2 regions of the Faecalibacterium sp. An192 genome follow, and region 2 is predicted to be linked to the other one. Evidence: predicted binding sites of a transcription regulator. Region 2 holds the regulator's gene; the other holds the start of a gene.
What was found. Region 2 encodes HrcA, which represses chaperone genes, less so after heat shock. Its sites were predicted from a motif close to TGTTAGCACTCNNNNNNNNNGAGTGCTAACA; they were not measured.
Positions count from the first base shown of each region.

Region 1 (10,249 bases), on a different contig from region 2:
CGGGCTTCACCACCAACTACTGGGGCCTGGTCAGCGGGATGTTCTACGTCAATCTGCGGATTTTCCTCTACACCCTGCTGCTGGTGATCCCGGGCGTCATCAAGAGCTATCAGTACACCTTTGTGCCCTATCTGCTGGCCGAAAACCCCAATCTGGAGGCCGCCCGCGCCGCTGAGATCAGCACCATCATGACCGACGGGGAAAAGTGGAACATCTTTGTGCTGGACCTGTCCTTCTTTGGATGGAACATTCTGGGCTATCTGCTGTTCGGCCTGGGCATTCTGTTTGTCAACCCCTATTATGAGGCAACCAAGGCCGAGCTGTATGCGGCCATGCGGGCCAAGGTAGTGGCCTCCGGATATGTATCCGAGGCGGAGCTGTCTGGCCAGATATTCTGATACGAAAGAACGGACGAACAATTTACATGGATGAATCAATGTTGATCCGGCCCATGCGGCCCGACGACTGGCCTGCGGTCGCCGCAATCTACCAGGAGGGAATCGCCACCGAGCACGCCACCTTTCAAACCGCCTGCCCGCCTTACAGTGCCTGGGACGCCTCCCACATCAAGGAATGCAGGCTGGTGATTCTGGCGCCGGATGGCCAGATTGCGGGTTGGGCTGTGCTCTCCCGGGTAAATATGCGCTGGTGTTACCGGGGCGTCGCCGAGGTGAGCATCTATGTGGGGGAGCGGTACCGGGGCCGGGGCTACGGCTATCACCTGCTGATCGCCCTGTGCCGGGAGGCCGAGCAGGCCGGATACTGGACGTTGCAGTCCACCGTCCTGCAGGACAACGAGGCCAGCCACCGCCTCCACACCAAATGCGGTTTCCGGGAGGTGGGCCGCCGGGAGCGGATTGCCCGGGACTGCCATGGCCGCTGGCTGGACACCTGGCTGATGGAGCGCCGCTGCCCTGCCGACGAGCCCCCCGGCTACAAAAAACTGTAAACCAAACAAAAAATCCCGCTGTCATCGGACAGCGGGATTTTCTTGTGTTTTGGATGTATTCTCCGGGGAGATCAGACGCAGATGGCCTTCTGGCGGTTGCGGTACATGGCCTCAATCACAGCACAGTACTTGTCGGCAATGCAGACAATCACGGCCTCGCGGCAGGACGGCGCATGGAACAGCGTCAGGGGCCACATATGGCTGCGAATGATGTTCTTCTCCTTGGCGGTCAGGCCAAAGCAGCGGTCTGCATTGTCCCGGGCCAGCAGCGGATGGATGAAGCCGTGCATCTTAAAGATGGTGCGCAGGCCGCTGCAATTCTGGAAGCGGCCCTCCACGTGCCAGTCGTACAGGTAGAAGTCGTGGAGCAGGGCGCCCACGGCCAGCGCGGTTTCGTCCGCGCCCAGATGAAAACGTCGGTTGATCCAGAAGCTCACCCGGGCCACATTCCGGCAGTGTTCAAAGGTGGTCACGCAGCCGTGCTGGATGTACTGATCCATTTCCTGCACCCGCGGGTCCTCCTCATATTTCTGCAGGATGCCCTGGAGATGTACGCGTTCTGTTTCAGACAGACCCATAGAGTTCCTCCTTGTATCATCGCCTGCCCCGGCTGCCTCCTGCTCTCAGGAGCGCAGCTGCACCGGGGATGAATCCCCAAAATTTTCGGCATCCGAGGGATTGGCGCGCCGCAGGGTCAGGTCCACAATGTACTGGACCCCGTCCCCCAGAGCTTCCAGGTCGGCCAGCTTGGCCTTGGCTGCGGCCTCGTCCGGGTACCACTGGAGGAGGAAGAAGTTCTCCGCCTCCACGCCGTAGTAAAGCCAGACGCCGTCGGCCCGCAGCAGATCATCCAGATGATCCACTTCGTCGCCGTCCAGCAGGCCCAGGCCCTCCTCGGCATAAATGCTCTCGGGCTCCACCTGCATGGTCTCGATCACACGGATCGAGCTGTCGACGTATTCGTCCTGGGAAATGCTCTTGTCGGACCGCTCCCACCCGGTCAGAAATGCCTGCATCAGCAGGCCCTTCACCGAAATTCTGGGCTGGTTGTCATGGAATGGCATACAGATCGCTCTCCTTTTTCCGGAGCGGATGCCCTCCGCTCCATAGTATACAAAATCGGTTTGTCTATGTCAACCGTTTTCCACAATTTTTTCTTCGTATTTACGCAAAACACGCATCACACATGGTAGCCGAACTGTTCCCCCAGCCACTCGGCCGCCAGCTGGAACCACCGGCCGGGATGGGGCATCTCGTTGCCCACCTCGGCGGTGCAGACGCTCAGGCCATGTTTGCCGCGGGGGAACAGGTGGGCCTCACAGGGCACGCCGGCCCGGTGCAGGGCCGACACCAGCATCAGGGTGTTTTCCACCGGGACGGTGGCGTCCTCCATGGTGTGCCAGACAAAGACCGGCGGCACCGCCGGGGTGATTTTGTCCTCCAGGCCAAAGGCGCGGTGGGCCTCCAGATCCCCGGTGCCGGACAGGCGGACAAAGCTGCCCCGATGGGCATAGGGACCCGCCGTCACCACCGGATAGCTGAGGATCAAAGCGTCGGGCCGCTGCTGGTCCGCCGGACGGCCGGGCAGGTCCAGCACCGCCGAGGACAAGGCCAGATGCCCTCCCGCCGAGAATCCGCACACCGCAATCTGATGGGGCCGGATGCCCCATTCCTCTGCCCGGGCCCGCAGCAGGGCCAGGGATTCGCTCAGCTCCGAAAGAGGCCGGTAGTCCCGGGCCCCATCCTCCACGCTGTACCGCAGCACGGCGGCATGATATCCCGCCGCCAGAAACCGCAGGGCCACCGGGTCGCTCTCCCGCTGGCTGACGTGTTCATAGCCGCCCCCCGGCACCACCAGCACCAGAGGCCGGGTGGCGGTCAGGGGCATCACGGCCGCCGGTTCCCACAGGTACACCGTCAGCTCGGCGGCGCCTGCTTTCAGCTTTTCAACTCTCATTGCGTTCTCCTCCCGGGCGGCGGCTTTCCCTTTGCCGGGCGCGGCCGCCCGACTCCTATTGTACCGCAGAGGGCCCCGGCTGGAAAGAGGATTTTTAAACTTTTTATGAAGGAACCCCCGCAGGGCTTGATTTTCGGGCTGAAACGGTGTATATTAGCACTCAGAACATTTGAGTGCTAAGTTATACTGGCACTGGTTGAGAGAAGAAAAGAGGTTTTTGCTATGGCAATGCAGCCGTTCCAGGCCGAAAGCAAAAAGCTGATGGACCTGATGATCAATTCGATCTATACCAATAAAGAAATCTTCCTGCGGGAGCTGATCTCCAACGCCTCCGACGCCATCGACAAGCTCTATTTCAAGAGCCTGACCGACACCTCGGTGGGGATGAACCGGGAAGATTTCCGCATCCTGCTCACCCTGGACAAGGAAAACCGGATGCTGACCGTCTCGGACAACGGCATCGGCATGACCCGGGAGGAGCTGGAGCAGAACCTGGGCACCATCGCCCACTCGGGCAGCCAGGACTTCAAGACCGAAAACACCGATGAAAACATCGACATCATCGGCCAGTTCGGCGTGGGCTTCTACTCTGCCTTTATGGTGGCAGACCATGTCACCGTCATCACCCGGGCCCACGGCAGCGACCAGGCCTGGCAGTGGGAGTCCAGCGGCGTGGAGGGCTATGAAATCACCCCCGCCGAGAAGGAAACCGCCGGCACCGACATCATCCTGCACATCAAGGACAACACCGACACTGAAAACTACGACAACTACGTCTCGGAGTACGGCGTGTCGGCCATCGTGAAGAAGTACAGCGACTACATCCGCTACCCCATCCAGATGGAGCGGACCAAGAGCCGCCAGAAGCCCGAACCCGATCCCAAGCCCGAGAACTACACCCCTGAGTGGGAGGAGTACACCGAGCTGGAGACCCTGAACAGCATGGTGCCCATCTGGAAAAAGCAGAAGAGCGAGGTCACCGACGAGGAGTACAACACCTTCTACAAGAACCACTTCGGCGACTACGCTGATCCCGCCCGGGTGATTGTCAGCCGGACCGAGGGCACTGCCAACTACAACGCCCTGCTGTTCGTCCCCTCTCACCGCCCCTACGACTACTACACCAAGGAGTACGAGAAGGGCCTGGCCCTGTACGCCTCGGGCGTCCTCATCATGGACAAGTGCGCCGACCTGCTGCCCGATTACTTCAGCTTTGTGAAGGGCATCGTGGACAGCCAGGATCTGAGCCTGAACATCAGCCGTGAGACCCTCCAGAAGGACAGCCAGCTCAAGCTGATCCACAACGCCCTGGAGAAGAAGATCAAGAACGAGCTGAACGCCATGCTGGTCAACGACCGGGAGAAGTATGAGGCCTTCTGGAAGGAGTTCGGCCGTCAGATCAAGTTCGGCGCCTACTCTGACTACGGCATGCATGCCGAACTGCTGCGGGGCCTGCTGCTGTTCTACTCCGCCAAGGAGCAGAAGATGGTGACTCTGGAGGAGTACGTGGAGAAGATGCCCGCCGAGCAGAAGTACATCTACTTCGCCGCCGGCGACTCCGCCGACCGTCTGGCCAAGCTGCCCACCGCATCCCTGGTGCTGGACAAGGGCTATGACCTGCTGCTCCTGACCGAGGACGTGGATGAGTTCTGCTTCCAGATCATGCACAGCTTCCCCCGCAAGGACGCCGAGGGCAAGGACGGCACCGTTGAGTTCAAGAACATCAACAGCAACGACCTGGGCCTGGAGTCCGAGGAGGAGAAGAAGGCCGCCGAGGAGGCCACCGCTGAGAACAAGTCCCTGTTCGACGCCATGAAGACCGCCCTGGAAGGCAAGATCAAGGAAGTGCGGGTTTCCACCCGTCTGAAGGATCACCCCGTCTGCCTGTCGGCCGACGGCCCCCTGTCCATCGAGATGGAGAAAGTGCTGTCCCGCCAGCCCGGCAGCGAGGACGTCAAGAGCGACAAGGTGCTGGAAATCAACGCCTCTCACCCGGTCTTTGCGGTCCTGAAGGCTGCTCAGGAGGCCGGCGACACCGACAAGGTGGCCCAGTACAGCCAGATCCTCTACGCACAGGCCCAGCTGATTGAGGGCCTGCCGGTAGACGATCCCGTCGCCTACGCCGACGCCGTCTGCGCCCTGATGAAGTAAGGGCCGCTCCCCCTCTCAAAAATCAATCTTAACAAACGAGCCGTGTTCCATTATAATAGAAGGAGCACGGCTCGTTTTGTCGTCTTAGCTTGGGAGGTCATCATCTTATGCAACCGCAACGCAGACACTATTTCGCGCATATTCCCACCATTGCCCTGCTGATTCTGCTGGGCCTGGCGCCCTGGCTGTCGGTGATTCTGTTCATCGTCCGGGCCATCGACCGGGACAGCGAAAAGAAAGAGCTCCGGGCCGCCCGGGAGCGTCAGGAATACGCTGCCGACTTCCGTCCACAGGACACCCGCCAGGCCAACTCCCAAAACGAGCCCTACAACTACAGCGCCCACTACACAGCCAATCACGACCACCCCACCCTGGAACAGCAGCGCTCCAAGCGTCATCAGCAGAAAATCACCCAGCTGTGCACCATAGCGGGAGCCATCCTGCTGTTCATCGGCGCAGTCAGCCTGCCCGACGCTGTATCCCATCTCATTTTTACCCGGTCCATCTACGACCGGCTGTTCCTCAACGACTGGAAGGATTTCTTCATGGCGGTGGCCCAGATTGTGGGCGGCGGCGGAGCCCTGGCCTTCAGTCTGATGCTCAAGCGGGTCAGCAAACTGGAGCGCCAGCTGGACAAGGTGGTGGGCGACCAGGACAACATCCCCCTGCAGGAACTGTTTGCAGCCGCCGGCATCCCCGCCGACAAGGGCCGCAAAATCCTGGAAAGCGCCATTGACCACGGCTATTTCGGCCCCGATGCCTACATCGACAACCGCACCGACTTTCTGGTGGTGCGGGGCGCTGCCCCCATCCCTGCCTCGCCGGCCCCCGAACCGGACCCCACCGACGAGACCCAGTACGAGAAATTGCTGCGGCAGCTCCATCAGGCAAGCAGTGCCCTGTCCGACCCCGTCATGCAGGAAAAGGCCGCCCGGCTGGAACAGATTTCCGCCCGGATTTTCGCCCTGGCGGAGAAAGACCCCTCCAAACAGGAGCAGCTGCGGAAATTCATCAGCTATTACCTGCCCACCTCCCTCAAGCTGCTGAACACCTATGCCCAGCTGGACAGCCAGGGGGTGGCTGGCGAAAACATCACCCGCACCAAGCAGAGCATCCAGCGGTCTCTGGACCTGCTGGTCACCGCCTTTGAAAACCAGCTGGACAAGCTGTTCCAGTCCGACGCGCTGGACGTGTCGGCGGACATTGCCGCCCTGGAAGGGATGCTGAATCTGGACGGCCTGTCGGGGGACAGCGGATTCTCGGTCCAGCCGTGACACGCCATCATCCTGTCATCAAGGAGAAACCATGCCGAATATCATTGAAATCACCGATCTGAACAACCCTGCCCTGGACGTGTTCGCCCGGCTGACCGAAAATCAGCTGCGAAACCGTCTGGAGCCCGAGAAAGGGGTTTTCATTGCCGAGAGCCCCAAGGTCATCGCCCGGGCCCTGGACGCAGGGTATCAGCCCCTGTCCTTTTTGATGGAGCGCCGGAAAATCGACGGTCCCGCCCATGAGGTGCTGGCCCGGTGCGGCGACGTCCCCGTCTACACTGCCGACCGGGAAATCCTCACCGCCCTCACCGGCTACCAGCTGACCCGGGGTGTGCTGGCCGCCTTTCACCGGCCGGCCCTGCCCCCGGTGGAAGCCCTCTGCCAGGGAGCCCGCCGGGTAGCGGTACTGGAAAACATTGTGGACTCCACCAACGTGGGAGCTATTTTCCGCTCGGCGGCGGCCCTTCACATTGACGCCGTCCTGGTGACCCCCTCCTGCTGCGATCCCCTCTGCCGCCGGGCGGTGCGGGTCAGCATGGGAACGGTGTTCCAGGTGCTCTGGACCCAGATTGGCGCTTTGCCCGCCGACTGGCCGGGGGCAGGTCTGGCCCAGCTTCACGAGCTGGGGTTCAAGACCGCCGCCCTGGCCCTCAGCGACCGGTCGGTGTCCATCGACGACCCGGCCCTGATGGCCGAGGACCGTCTGGCCCTGATTCTGGGCACCGAGGGGGACGGACTCTCTGCCGAGACCATCGCCCAGTGCGACTACACCGTCAAGATCCCCATGTCCCACGGGGTGGACTCTCTCAACGTGGCCGCGGCCAGCGCGGTGGCCTTCTGGCAGCTGCGGGCCCGGGACTGATCCGGAGGTAAGGCAATATGGACTGTCCTTTCTGCCACACTCCCATGCACGAAGGTTATCTGACCATCGGCGGGCCGGCTCTGTGGACCGCCCAGAGCCATCCCCTCACCCTTTTACCCTATCCCGATGAAACCTACGCGCTGCAGCTGGGGCAATGCTGGTTCGGCCCCCACCGGATCGCGAGTTTCTGCTGCCCCCAGTGCAAGCGGATCATTCTGGATGCCAGCTCCTACCCCAACAAAAACCTGTAACAAAACACCGCGCGCCTCCGACCCACAAAGAGCCAAAGACACGCGGTGTTTTTATGTACGCGGTTTAGTTTAAATCAGGCCCAGCTCCGCGAAGGCGCGGGCGATGCCGTCCTCCTTCACCGAGGGGCAGACCCGGTCACAGCGGGCTTTCAGCGCCTCAGCACCGTTGGCCATGCAATAGCTGATGCCGGCCACATCGGTCATTTCCAGGTCGTTTTCGCTGTCGCCAAAGGCGATCACCGACGCAGTTGGGACGTCCAGGTATTCACAGATGCGGCGGATGCCCTCTCCCTTGTTGAACTTGCGGTTGATGAGCTCGCCATTGATGCAGCCGGGACCGTGGTTGAAGGTGGTCTGTTCGCAGAACACAAACTGATCCCCAAAGGCCGCCTTGGCCGGGGCCAGCGCCTCGGCCCGGTCGGCGATGTAGCAGATTTTATAGACGGGCTCCCCCTGATACTCGGTCAGGGGCCGGATCAGCATTCCATCGGCAAAGGCCTGCCGCCAACGCTCCAGCTCACTGTTCAGGGAACCGGGGCGGGACTTCTGGTAGGAGGACAGACGTTCCATCATCTGGGTCCCGCCAAAGGTGGCGTCCCGGGCCTCCAGGGTGCACTCCACCCCGTTGGCTTCCAGAATGGCCCGCAGGCCGTCGCTCTGGGCCTTGTCCATGGGGCAGTCAAAGAGGACCTTGTCCCCGCAGACCACATACCCGCCGGCGCTGGACACATAGCCGTCAAAGCCATAGTGGAGCACCGGAGAGGTCATTTTATAGTTGCGGCCGGTGCACAGGAATACCTTGTGGCCATTGGCCCGGGCCTTTTCCACCGCCTCTACGGCGCTGGCCGGCGGCTCCATCCGGCCCGGCTCGATCAGGGTGCCGTCGATATCCAGAAAAATCAGTCGCTTTTCCATCCTGTTCCTCCCCATCTTGTCTCAGAAAATCCACAATCCCATGCCGGCGGCCCGCATCAGCAGGCCGATGACCAGCGCCGCCACCGCCAAAAACAGGGCGGCCTGACTGCCGGTGTCCTTCTCCTTTTTGGCGCGGCCGGCGGTCCGTCCCCGGCCTTTGGAGCTGCTGCGGGTGCTGCTCTGCCCTGTCTTGCGGGACGTGCTCCCCGACCCGGTTTTGCCGGAGGAGCTGCCCCGGGAACCGGACGCGCCGGTTTTGGGGTCTTTCTCCCTGGTTCCGGAGCGGGTCCCCGCGCGGGCGGCAGAGGCGTTCTTTTCCCGGGCTGCGGCGGCCTTCTGGCGGGCCGCGCCGGTGGGATACACGTTGACCTCAGGAGCAGACTGCCCGGCCTCGGGGGCCTCCTGTTGGGGCGGAGGGGCGTTTTTGCCCCCGACGCCGCACCGGCGAAGGTATTCGCTGGAGAGCTCATAGTATTTGGCCAGCTCCCGCTCGCTGAAAGCCGTCCCGGCGTAGGCCTCCTCGATGCACTCCACCGCCTCGTCAAAGAGAATGGCCGCGCGGCCGCCGCTGGAGCGGTCTGCCGCATGGGCGGCCTCGTTGCGGGCCATCCGCACCGCGTTGCAGGCCCGGCGGGCGGACCCGGGGTGGGCGGTACTGCCCAGCAGGTCCAGCGGCTGGGAGGCATCGTTTTCGGGGTCCAGCAGGACCCGCATGCAGAGGGTGGTATCCAGCTGCTGCCAGCTGGTCTTCCGCCCGATGTCGGGCATATGTCCGTAATAGGCCGGGCTCTCCTCCTGGCGGCGTTCCAGATGTTCCAGCAGGGACTCAAAACTGTGGGCGCCGGGCTTGTTCTCCCAGTGCCAGCGCAGAATCCGCCGGCTGATCTCGTCACAGGAAGCCTTGATCTCAAAAGCGGCCTGCAGGTATTCCTCGGGCATCTTCTCCCCCCTTTCTCAACTCAAAACAGGGGGAGCGGCCAAAACGCGCTCCCCCCTGCGGGTGTTACATAAAGAACTGATAGTACACAAAGCCGTACAGCGCAATGCCCGCACAGATGAGGGCGGTCACCGGCGGCACCCAGCGGACGATATTCTCGGCCACCGGGTCGCGGTCATCTTCCTCATCCTCGTCGTCCTCCACTGGGGCGGCGCGATTGCAGCGGGTAGGCTGGTCCTTCCAGCGGTCCGCCGCACGGACGGTGCGGGTGGCGCCGGCCTCTTCCTCGTCCTCCAGGTCATCGTCCCGGCGGCGGGAGGTGAGGGGCGGCTGGCTGGGCTGGGTGAACAGCCGGGTTTCCTGGCTGACCCGGGGGGTGGACTCCCGCCGGGAGGGCTGCACCGGCTCAAAGGCACGGGTGCCGCCGGTCTCCACCGGCCCGCCCACAATACGGGTGGGCTCCACATCCTCCTGCTCGGCCGGGGCGGGCGCGGGGGCGGTCACCTCCGCCGTATCGCCGCCCTGGGGAGGCAGGTCCTCGGAATCGGTGTCCTGCTCGGGCTGCATCAGGGTATTCAGAGCGTTCTGAAGCAGGATGCGGTCAGAGCCGCACTCACTGCAGTAGACGGTGTCCTCTTCCTTGGGGTGGAAGGCACCGCAGGCGCAATACCAGCCGCAGTCCAGCACCTGGGGCGCATAGCGCATCCCCTTGCGGCCCATCCGCTCCTCCAGGGCAGCGGCCAGGTCGTCGGGCAGGGTGCGGGGCGCCGGCAGCCGGACCCGCTTGATGTTGTCCAGCTTGACCACCCGCTTGCCGTTGTAGACGTTGCAGAGAACCACGTCCACGCTGACAATGGGTTTCTGGGTGATAAAGACCGCATCGTCCATGCCGAACAGTTCCCCGGGCTTGACGTCCAGGTCCCGGTACTCGAATTCGTCCTCACAGAGGACCT
Region 1 covers NZ_NFKB01000003.1:62,190-72,438, forward strand. Annotated here, with positions in the region: gene B5F27_RS01810 (DUF975 family protein) at 1-398, shown strand, start outside; gene B5F27_RS01815 (GNAT family N-acetyltransferase) at 425-949, shown strand; gene B5F27_RS01820 (HD domain-containing protein) at 1,021-1,527, opposite strand; gene B5F27_RS01825 (hypothetical protein) at 1,573-2,013, opposite strand; gene B5F27_RS01830 (alpha/beta hydrolase) at 2,130-2,906, opposite strand; gene htpG (molecular chaperone HtpG) at 3,129-5,057, shown strand; gene B5F27_RS01840 (5-bromo-4-chloroindolyl phosphate hydrolysis family protein) at 5,165-6,331, shown strand; gene B5F27_RS01845 (RNA methyltransferase) at 6,363-7,193, shown strand; gene B5F27_RS01850 (PF20097 family protein) at 7,211-7,444, shown strand; gene B5F27_RS01855 (Cof-type HAD-IIB family hydrolase) at 7,514-8,359, opposite strand; gene B5F27_RS01860 (hypothetical protein) at 8,381-9,298, opposite strand; gene B5F27_RS01865 (hypothetical protein) at 9,363-10,249, opposite strand, start outside.
Region 1: the regulator HrcA is predicted to act here: its motif matches at 3,058-3,088, upstream of htpG (molecular chaperone HtpG).

Region 2 (10,249 bases):
TCCCGGGCCCGCACCTGGAACGCCCAGCCCGACACCCTGACCTATTACCAGCTGGACAACTCCCTGACCATCTATACCGTCACGGGGCCCGGCATGCCCGAGGCGGGCAACACCACCGGCCTGTACGATCTGTCCAAGCTGGAGGTCTACGACAAATATGCGGCCTTCCTCCACGGAAACAACGGCATGAGCCGGGTGGAGGGCGACGGCGAGGGCAGCATTCTGGTTATCAAGGACAGCTATGCCAACTCCTTTGTCCCCTTCCTGACCGCAAACTATGCCGACATCGACGTGGTGGACCTGCGGAACTACAACTACGGCCTGGATACCCTGATTGACCAGAACGACTATGACCAGATTCTGGTTTTGTACAGTTTTGACAGTTTCAAGAGCGATCCCTACCTGTACCGGGCCGGGATTGAAGGGTGAAAAAATCGAGACGGGGCGTCTTTCCACAAAGAATGCTATACAATATTATGAAAACCGCCTAAATTTCACACTTTTTTCAAGGAAACTCTTGAGCATTCTCTCACAATGTGGTAAAATGGGATTGAACCCAAAAGGTGTGGGAGAATCTGTTTTGCGGGCAGGTGAAAACCCGCCGGTATCCGATCAGCAAAGGAGATTTGACCTATGAAAGATGCGATCCGTTACCCGGAACATTTCGCCCCGGTTGCACAGGACGAGATGGTCTACCTGACTGGCGGCGGTATTGTGGACAGTGTCGGCAACGCTGTGGACAGCGTGGTGGACACCACCGCCTCTGCCATCAATGCCATGGGCACCATCGCCACCATTGTGGGCGTTGCCGTGCTGGCGACCAGCTACATTTGGGGCATCCAGCAGGCCAACCGCTGGCTGGATGACAACGCGGAGGGCAACATTTTCACCATTTTGGGCAGGGCAGTGGATGACCTGGGCGCGGATATGTCCAAGTCGCTGTCGTACTTTACCCGTGATCTGGTGGCGGCCGTTGCGGTGGTGGGCCTGTGGCCCCTGAGCATCCCGCTGCTGATCTTCACCTGATTTGGTTTGCAAACGGTTGCATTTCTGCTGGAACTCTCATCCAGTCGAAGGCTGGAATGTACCGTTCACAATAGCCTAATCTTTGCAAAGAAAAGGAGCATCATTATGGAAATGACCGTTCGTATGCCCGCTAATTACAACCTCATGACGGAAGACGAGATGACCTATACCACCGGCGGCGCTGACGCTGGTAGCGTTGCTGCTCTGATCAGCGGCGGCATCTCCCTGGCTGTTAGCGGCCTGCTTCTGTACAACTGGATCGATCAGCTGCTGGGCGCTCGCCGCTGGTATGCTGCTAACAAGACCGGCAACATCGGCACCGACCTGGAGAAGGGCGTTGACACCTGGCTGAACTACACCACCACCTCTGTCCTGAACTGCGTCCGCAGCGTTCTGGCTACTGCCGCTTCCATCGGCAGCCCCCTGGGCTGGGTTGTGTCGGCTGTCGCATTCGCCACCGTCTAACCTCTGCAATTCCACCAAAGACCTAAACAGGCGGCGGTCCTCCCTTCGGGGCGGGGCCGCCGCCCTCTTTTTATGCTTTCGAGCCCCCGGTGCCGCCGCGCTGCAGCCGCCGCAGAGGGCCGGCATAGGCCCCGGCTTTGCTGCTGGGGGCCAGCCCCCTTCCCTGCGCCCTGTCCGGCGGCCTGGAGGGGGCGCTTTGGTTTGGACGGGAAAAGTCCCGCCCCTGACCCAAAGGCCCCTCCAGGGCCTGCAAACCCCTGCAAAAAAGACCCCGAAGGGCATCGCTGCCTTTCGGGGTCTTTGAGATCTTGGGGGATTACTTGTTGAGAATGTCTTTCAGCTTGCGGAAGAAGCCCTTCCGCTTTTCGTAGTTGTCCTCCTTCAGGGTGCCCTCGAACTTCTTCAGGGCCTCCCGCTGGGTCTTGTTCAGCTTCTTGGGGATTTCCACGTCGCACTTGACGTACATATCGCCCCGGCCGCGGCCGTTCAGATACTGAATGCCCTTGCCCCGCAGCCGGAAGGTGGTGCCGCTCTGGGTGCCTTCGGGCAGGTTGTACTCCACCTTGCCGTCGATGGTGGGGACGGTGATGTTGTCGCCCAGAACCGCCTGGCTGAAGGTGATGGGGATGGTGACCCAGACGTCGTAGCCGTCCCGCTGGAACAGGTCGTCGGGCCGGACGGTGACCATCACGATGACATCACCGGCGGGGCCGCCGTTGGTGCCGGCATCGCCCATGCCCCGCAGCGCAATGCTCTGATCGTCGTCAATACCCATGGGGATATTGACCTCCAGGGTCTTTTTGGTGGCCACACGGCCGCTGCCATGGCAGACCTTGCAAGGGGTCTTGATGAGCTTGCCCTTGCCGCCGCAGCGGGTGCAGGGCTGCTGGCTCTGCATCACGCCGAAGGGGGTCCGCTGCTGCTGGACGGTGTAGCCGCGGCCGTTGCAGTCGGGGCACACCTCGGGGGTGGTGCCGGGGGCTGCGCCGGAACCATTGCACTCGGTACAGGTCTGCTGCCGGGTGATGGTGATGTTCTTCTTGCAGCCGTGGACCGCCTCGTCAAAGCTCAGGGTGATCCGCACCCGGATGTCCTGGCCCTTGCGGGGGGCGTTGGGGTTGGAGCGGGCGCCGCCGCCGGCGAATCCGCCGAAGCCGCCGCCGAAAATATCCCCAAAGATGTCGCCCAGGTCCACCCCGCCGAAGCCGCCGAAACCGCCTGCGCCGCCCTGGCTGGCTGCGTAGTTGGGATCGACGCCCGCAAAGCCGAACTGGTCATAGCGCTTGCGCTTGTCGGGGTCGGACAAGACCTCGTGGGCCTCGTTGATCTCTTTGAATTTTTCCTCGGCGGTCTTGTCGCCGGGGTTGTAGTCCGGGTGGTACTTCAGGGCCAGCTTCCGGTAGGCCTTTTTGATTTCCTCGTCCGTGGCCGTCTTGGACACACCCAGGACCTCGTAATAGTCACGTTTCTCCTGTGCCATTTCCACTCACCTCTCGCCTGCCAGCCGCGCTGGCTCTAAAACCGGCAAATGCCGCCCCGGGGAAAACCGGAGCGGCTTTGCCATGTCCAGGGGCTGCGGCCAGAGGCCGCGCCCTCCTTTCAGCCTGTGCACCCCGCCGGTTTGGCCGGGGTGTCAGTGCATTTTATTCTCAGACTTCCTTGAAGTCGGCGTCCACGACGCCGTCATCGTTGGCCTGGTTGCTGCTGTTGCTGCTGCCAGCATCGGGGCCGGGGTTGGCGCCGGCGGCCTGCTGGGCGGCTGCGGCGGACTGATACATCCGCTCGAACACCTGGCTCAGAGCCTCCTGCTTGGCCTTGATGTCGTCGATGCTGCCGGACTGCAGGGTGTTCTTCAGGTCGGCCAGCTTGCTCTCGGCCTCGCTCTTGACGTCGGCGGGCAGCTTGTCGCCGTTCTCCTTCAGCATCTTCTCAGTCTGGAAGACCATCTGGTCGGCGCCGTTGCGGATGTCTACTTCCTCGCGCTTCTTCTTGTCCTCAGCGGCATACTGCTCGGCTTCCTTGACAGCCTTGTCGATGTCGTCCTTGGACATGTTGGTGGAAGCGGTGATGGTGATGTTCTGCTCCTTGCCGGTGCCCAGGTCCTTGGCGCTGACCTTCACGATGCCGTTGGCGTCGATATCGAAGGTGACCTCAATCTGAGGCACGCCGCGGGGAGCCGGTGCAATGCCGTCCAGGTGGAACACACCCAGGCTCTTGTTGTCGCGGGCAAACTCACGCTCGCCCTGCAGGACGTTGACCTCAACCGAGGGCTGGTTGTCAGCGGCGGTGGAGAAGACCTGGCTCTTGTGGGTGGGGATGGTGGTGTTGCGCTCGATGATCTTGGTGCAGACGCCGCCCAGGGTCTCAATGCCCAGGCTCAGCGGGGTGACATCCAGCAGCAGCAGGCCCTTGACGTCGCCCTGCAGAACGCCGCCCTGGATGGCAGCGCCCACGGCCACGCACTCGTCGGGGTTGATGCCCTTGAAGGGCTCGCAGTTCAGTTCCTTCTTGACGGCGTCGTAGACGGCGGGGATACGGGTGGAGCCGCCCACCATCAGGACCTTCTTCAGGTCGGAAGCGCGCAGGCCGGCGTCAGCCAGAGCCTTGCGGACGGGGGTCATGGTGCGGTCAACCAGATCTGCGGTCAGCTCGTTGAACTTGGCGCGGGTCAGGGTCATATCCAGGTGCTTGGGGCCGGTGGCGTCGGCGGTGATGAAGGGCAGGTTGATCTGGCTGGTCATGGCGCTGGACAGCTCGATCTTGGCCTTCTCAGCGGCCTCCTTCAGGCGCTGGGCAGCCATCTTGTCCTTGCGCAGGTCGATGCCGTTCTCGGTCTGGAAAGCGTCTGCCATCCAGTCGATGATGCGCTGGTCGAAGTCGTCGCCGCCCAGGTGGGTGTCGCCGTTGGTGGACAGAACCTCGGTGACGCCGTCGCCCATCTCAATGATGGAGACGTCGAAGGTGCCGCCGCCCAGGTCGTAGACCATGATCTTCTGGTCCTCTTCCTTGTCGATGCCGTAGGCCAGAGATGCGGCGGTGGGCTCGTTGATGATGCGGCGGACGTTCAGGCCGGCGATGGTGCCTGCGTCCTTGGTGGCCTGACGCTGGCTGTCGTTGAAGTATGCGGGAACGGTGATGACGGCCTCGGTGACGGTCTCGCCCAGGTAAGCCTCGGCGTCAGCCTTCAGCTTCTGCAGGATCATAGCGCTGACCTGCTGGGGAGTGTACTCCTTGCCGTCCAGGGTGACCTTCTCGTTGGTGCCCATCTTACGCTTGATGGACGAGACGGTGTTGTCGGGGTTGGTGATGGCCTGGCGCTTTGCCACCTGGCCCACCAGGCGGTCGCCGGTCTTGGTGAAGCCCACCACAGACGGGGTGGTGCGTGCACCTTCCGCGTTGGGGATGACGACGGGCTCGCCGCCTTCCATCACGGCAACGCAGCTATTCGTAGTACCAAGGTCGATACCAATAATCTTGCTCATAAAAATGGCTCCTCTCTCAAAGCTCAGCTTGAAATGTTTTTTGTTGTTTGTTTATCAGTGATCGCAATGTGTTACGGGATTGATTCTATCGGGACTCCCGCCGGGGCGGGAGCTGCGGCAGACTATTCGGCCACCACCACGGTGGCGTGACGGACGATCTTGTCGCCCAGCTTGTAGCCCTTCTGGTAGACGGTGACCACCGTGCCGCTCTCCTGGCCCTCCTGGGCGGGAACCTGCTGCACTGCGTTCATGAAGTTGGGATCGAAGGGCTTGCCCAGCACCTCGATTTCCTCCACCCGCAGGGTCTGAAAGGCTTTGGCGGCCTTATCCAGGGTCATGATGACGCCCTTCTTGTAGTTCTCATCGGTACAGGGGGCGTTGGCGGCCATGTCCAGGGTGTCCAGAATCGGGATGATCTGGTTGACGGCGTAGGAGATGCCGTCGTTGAACTTCTGGTCGGCCTCCCGGGTGGAACGCTTGCGGTAGTTGTCGTACTCGGCAGCCACCCGCAGCAGCTGATCCTTGGCCTGGGCGGCTGCCTTCTCGACAGCGTCCAGCTTGGCCTTGAGGGCCTCGGTGTCCCGGTTCTTTTTGCCGAACCAGCCGTCTTTCTTTTTGGGCTCCTCTTTGGAGCTGTCGGTTTCGGCCGCAGGGGCGGTATCCTCTGCGCCGGGAGCGGCGGCTTCCTGGGCCGCTGCCTCCTCGCCCACCGGCTGCTGATCGGTCTGCTGGGATGCAGAAGTCTCAGCCTCGGGGGCCTTCTTGGTTTCTTCGCTCATCTGCGCGCCTCCTTATGCTTTACGGCCTGCCCGGGGTACGGCGGCCTGGGGTGTATCTTTTCGTTTGCCGGCCATGCCTTCGCCCAGTTCGTCGGCAAAGGCTTCCAGCAGCGGGATGACTTTACTAAAGGGCATCCGGGTGGGGCCGATGAGGGCCACCGAGCCGTACAGGCCGCCGCCCACCAGATACCGGCAGCTGACCACCGACAGACCCGGGATGCGGGGCTCCATGTCCTCGCCCAGCAGGACGCTGGTGCTCTCGGCGGGGGCCGCAATGATGCGGGCCGCCGCGGCCTCGTCGTTCAGGAGGGACAGGACCGTCTGGACCTTGCCCTCCAGCTGGGGCCAGTTGAGCAGGAAGGGCTCGCCGCCCAGATAAACCCGGGGGGTGGCGGATTCCTGCAGGATGGCCGCCGCGGCGCTGATGACCGGCACCAGGGACGGGCTGATCTGGCTGCAAAGTTCCGCCAGCGCCCGGCGGGACAGGTCCACCGCCGCCACAAAGGTCAGATTGTGATTCAGCAGAGCGGCCAGCTCGGCGGCCTTCTCACGGGTGAGGCCGTCCCGGACCCGGGCCACCCGGGTTCGGACGTAGCCGGCGGAAGTGACCGCCAGCACCGCCGCAGCGCTGCGGCCCACCTGCACCACCTCGAAGTGTGCCACGCACAGATCCTCGGCGCAGGGGGTGCTGATGGCGGCGGTGTAGCCGCTCATCTGGGCCAGGGCCTTGACGGCGCCCTGGGCCAGCCGGTCGGGCTCGTGGTCCAGGCTGGCAAAGACGCTGTCCACTCTGGAGCGGGTGACCCGGTCCAGGGGCTGGGTGTCGTCCAGCAGATGGTCCAGATAGTACCGGTAGCCCTTGGCACTGGGTACCCGGCCTGCGCTGGTGTGGGGCTGCTCCAGCAGTCCCAGCCGCGTCAGGGCCGCCATCTCATTGCGCAGTGTCGCGCTTGACACCGCCATATCGAAGTAGTTGGCAAGGACGCTGCTGCCGACTGGCTCGCCTTCTACGCTGTAGAGGGATACGATGGCCCGCAGCACACGCTGCTTGCGCTCATCCATTGCCATGCTGTCCTGCCTCCTTGCTTTTGCTAGTTTGTTTAGCACTCTTTTGTTCTGAGTGCTAAGTTTATTATATGCAAATCCGCGGCGGTGTCAAGGGGGTGGGAAAAAAGTTTTCAATTCTGTCATAAACTCCAGCAAAAAAGGCTGTGCACCCGGCGGACGGGCACACAGCCTGGGGAGGATGGGCGCGCAGCTCACTCCTCCATCTGCTTGGCAAGGAAGGCGGCAGCCACCGAGACGGCCTTCTGGTGGGCGGCGTCGGGTTTTTCGGTGCGGTCGTCGGTGAGAAGGCCCACCGAGCCGGTGACGTCGCCGGCGGCCACAATGGGCCAGGCGCAGAGGATGGCCCGGTCCGAGCCTTCACAGGGGAGGACGGCCTGTTCGGGCACGCCCTCGCTGAGGTAGGGCTTGCGGCTTTCCATCAGCTTTTCCAGAGGCTGGCTGATGCTGCGGTCGGCGATTTCCCGCTTGCCGGCGCCGCTGACGGCGATGATGTGGTCCCGGTCCGAGACAAAAGCGGTCAGGGCGAAACTCTTGTTCAGCACGTCGGTGTACTGGCTGGCGGTGCTGTGGAGCTCGCCGATGGGGGAATACTTTTTAAAGATGACCTCGCCGTCGCCGGTGGTGAAGATTTCCAGAGGATCGCCGCGGCGGATGCGCTGGGTGCGGCGGATCTCCTTGGGGATGACCACGCGGCCCAGCTCATCAATACGGCGCACAATGCCGGTTGCTTTCATGATCTTTTCCTCGCTTTCCTGTTGGTTGGGTTCTGCTGGATAGTATTTGTCATTGGGTGGGAATTATACAGGCCGGGGCAAACACAGACAGGATACCCGGCCGATGAAAGGAAAGCCGCTGCCCGGGAGGGGCCGCGTCTCCTCTCCTGCTCTGTTCCGGAAAAGAAAAGGCGCGGGCAGGTGGAAACGCCGCTTTCGCGGTGGTACAATGAAATCGGATGGAAAACGACCGATCGGGGTTTGTATTTTGCGCTTTTTTGCCTGTGAAAGGCCGCGCAACGGCCGGTTGACACATTGCCACGCCGGCGTGGTGGCGATGCAACCGCATATTCTGCTAAAATGATTCCAGAAAAAGAAAGGAGAGACGGCCATGAACCTGGCGGACAGAATCCAATCCTTAAGGAAAGCAAAAGGGATATCCCAGGAAGAGCTGGCGGAACATGTCGGCGTTTCCAGGCAGGCGGTTTCCAAATGGGAGAGCGGACAAAGCACGCCCGATTTGGAAAAAATCATCACCATGAGCGACTTTTTTGAAGTGACGACCGACTATCTCCTGAAAGGCATCCAACCGGCGGCCAACGACAAAGACGAAAAAACCAGAGAGCTGGCAAGCAGAATTCTCTATATTGCATCCACTGCGCTGATTGTCATTGGATTGCTGTGCGCCTTTGGCGGATGGTATGAACTACAGACCATGGAAACCGTCTGGGGCTCCATGATGATTCAGGTGATTGGGCTGGCCGGCTACTTTATAGGAAGGCTGCTGTCGGCGGCAAAAGCGCCGTTTTATGTGCATTGGCTCAACCTGATGGGCATTGCCTTTATGCCGGTTTCGATGATTACGGGAGCCCTTTCCATCCTTGTTTTTAGACAAGGATGGGTTGCTCCCTATCCCAGCGGGATCTTTCACGATTTCCTTTTTGGGGTGGTGTTTTTGGCGCTGGCCGCGGGAAGCTATGTCCTCCTGAAAAAGAGGGAGCGGGATTCCCGGTGACAAAGGGGGATGAAAAGGAATAGCAAAGCCCGACGGGCCAGTCAACGGTCAAGATGAACGGCGCATACGCGCCGCCGTTGACAGGCCCGTCTGCCTTTGCTGGCTGACCCATAAGGGGCGACAGCAAGGTCTGCTGTCGCCCCTCACGATGATGAAAGGGTACATGAGGCACGAACGGATCCCGTTTCCGCTGCTGGGGATGGGGGCTGCGGACTATATAAGGTATAATGAAAAAATCCCCGCCCCAGAGGAGGCGAGGATTTTGTTTTTATAGCAGGCTTGTGCAGGCGAAAGACCTGGGCCGGGGAATGGGATGATGTGCGCGTACGGTCTCCCCTGTTCAGGCCAATCAATTCATAGAATAAATTATGGAACCCGGGTTTGGTAAAGCGTTGCATCGCACCCGGGCACAGCCCGAACGTAACGAGCGAGCCGGGGCGAAACGGCCCCGCGGAACTGTCGGAGACCCGGAAAGTGTATGGTACACATTGAAAAGCTTTTTGCCTACTTTTTCTCGAAAAAGTAGGAGGGGTCGATGCCGTGGATGCCGAGGCCGGGATCGTCCGAGACGGTGATGAGGCGTTCGTCGAAACGTGCGCCGCCCTGGATGGGATCCACGCTGCACAGGACCGGGCCGTCCAGATCCACCCGGGTGATGATGCTCCGGGCACAGGCCAGCTCTACGGCGGCGTTGACGGCGATTTTCGCCTCCAGCATGCAGCCGATCATGCACTCGACTCCGTAGACTTCCGCCGCTGCGGCAATCCGCAGGGCGTTGGTGATGCCGCCGCATTTCATCAGCTTGATGTTGATGTAGTCTGCTGCGCGGTTCTGGAAAATCTTCATGGCGTCTGCCGGGGAGAATACGCTCTCGTCCGCCATCACCGGCACCCAGCTGTTCCGGGTGACGTAGGCCAGACCTTCCAGGTCGGCCGCCGGCACCGGCTGCTCCACCAGCTCCAGAGCCAGGCCCTTGTCCTGCATCTCGTTCAGGATGCGCACCGCCTGCCGCGGCGTCCAGGCCTGGTTGGCGTCGATGCGGATGCAGACGTCATCCCCTACTGCCTTCCGGACGGCTGCCAGCCGGGCAGTGTCCAGGGCCGGGTCGGCTCCGACTTTTACTTTCAGACAGTCGTAGCCCCGGGCTACCGCGTCCAGGGCATCCCGGGCCATCTCCTCGGGCGGGTTGACGCTGATGGTGATGTCGGTCACCAGGGTGCGGCGCGCGCCGCCCAGCAGCTTGTGCACCGGAATGTGATGCAGCTGGCCGTACAGGTCCCACAGGGCCATGTCCACCGCCGCTTTTGCGCTGGTGTTGTGGACGCCGGCCTTCTGGACCCGGGCGGTCAGGGCCTCGAAATCGTCCACTTCCTGGTTCAGGATCACCGGGGCGATCAGTTCCCGGATGGCGCCCACGATTCCCCCGGCGGTGTCGCCGGTGATGGGGCCGGTGGGGGGCGCTTCGCCGTAACCGATGGCTCCGGTGTCGGTGTGGAGCTCCACCACAATGTCCTCGACGCTGTTCACCGTCCGCAGCGCGGTCTTGAAGGGCACCCGCAGGGGCACCGACAGCCGGCCCAGACGTACCTGTGTGATCTTCATAAGGATTCCCCCTCTTTTCACCAAAAAGGGGACGGCAGCCCGCCGTCCCCCGTGTACAAATCCTTTGGTTTGACCCGCTCACTCCCGCAGGGACTGGCG
Region 2 covers NZ_NFKB01000010.1:50,903-61,151, forward strand. Annotated here, with positions in the region: gene B5F27_RS05030 (DHHW family protein) at 1-429, shown strand, start outside; gene B5F27_RS05035 (hypothetical protein) at 634-1,026, shown strand; gene B5F27_RS05040 (hypothetical protein) at 1,132-1,491, shown strand; gene dnaJ (molecular chaperone DnaJ) at 1,808-2,971, opposite strand; gene dnaK (molecular chaperone DnaK) at 3,141-4,973, opposite strand; gene B5F27_RS05055 (nucleotide exchange factor GrpE) at 5,096-5,752, opposite strand; gene hrcA (heat-inducible transcriptional repressor HrcA) at 5,765-6,820, opposite strand; gene B5F27_RS05065 (stage V sporulation T C-terminal domain-containing protein) at 7,012-7,554, opposite strand; gene B5F27_RS05070 (helix-turn-helix transcriptional regulator) at 7,925-8,548, shown strand; gene B5F27_RS05075 (dipeptide epimerase) at 9,053-10,150, opposite strand; gene B5F27_RS05080 (GNAT family protein) at 10,229-10,249, opposite strand, start outside.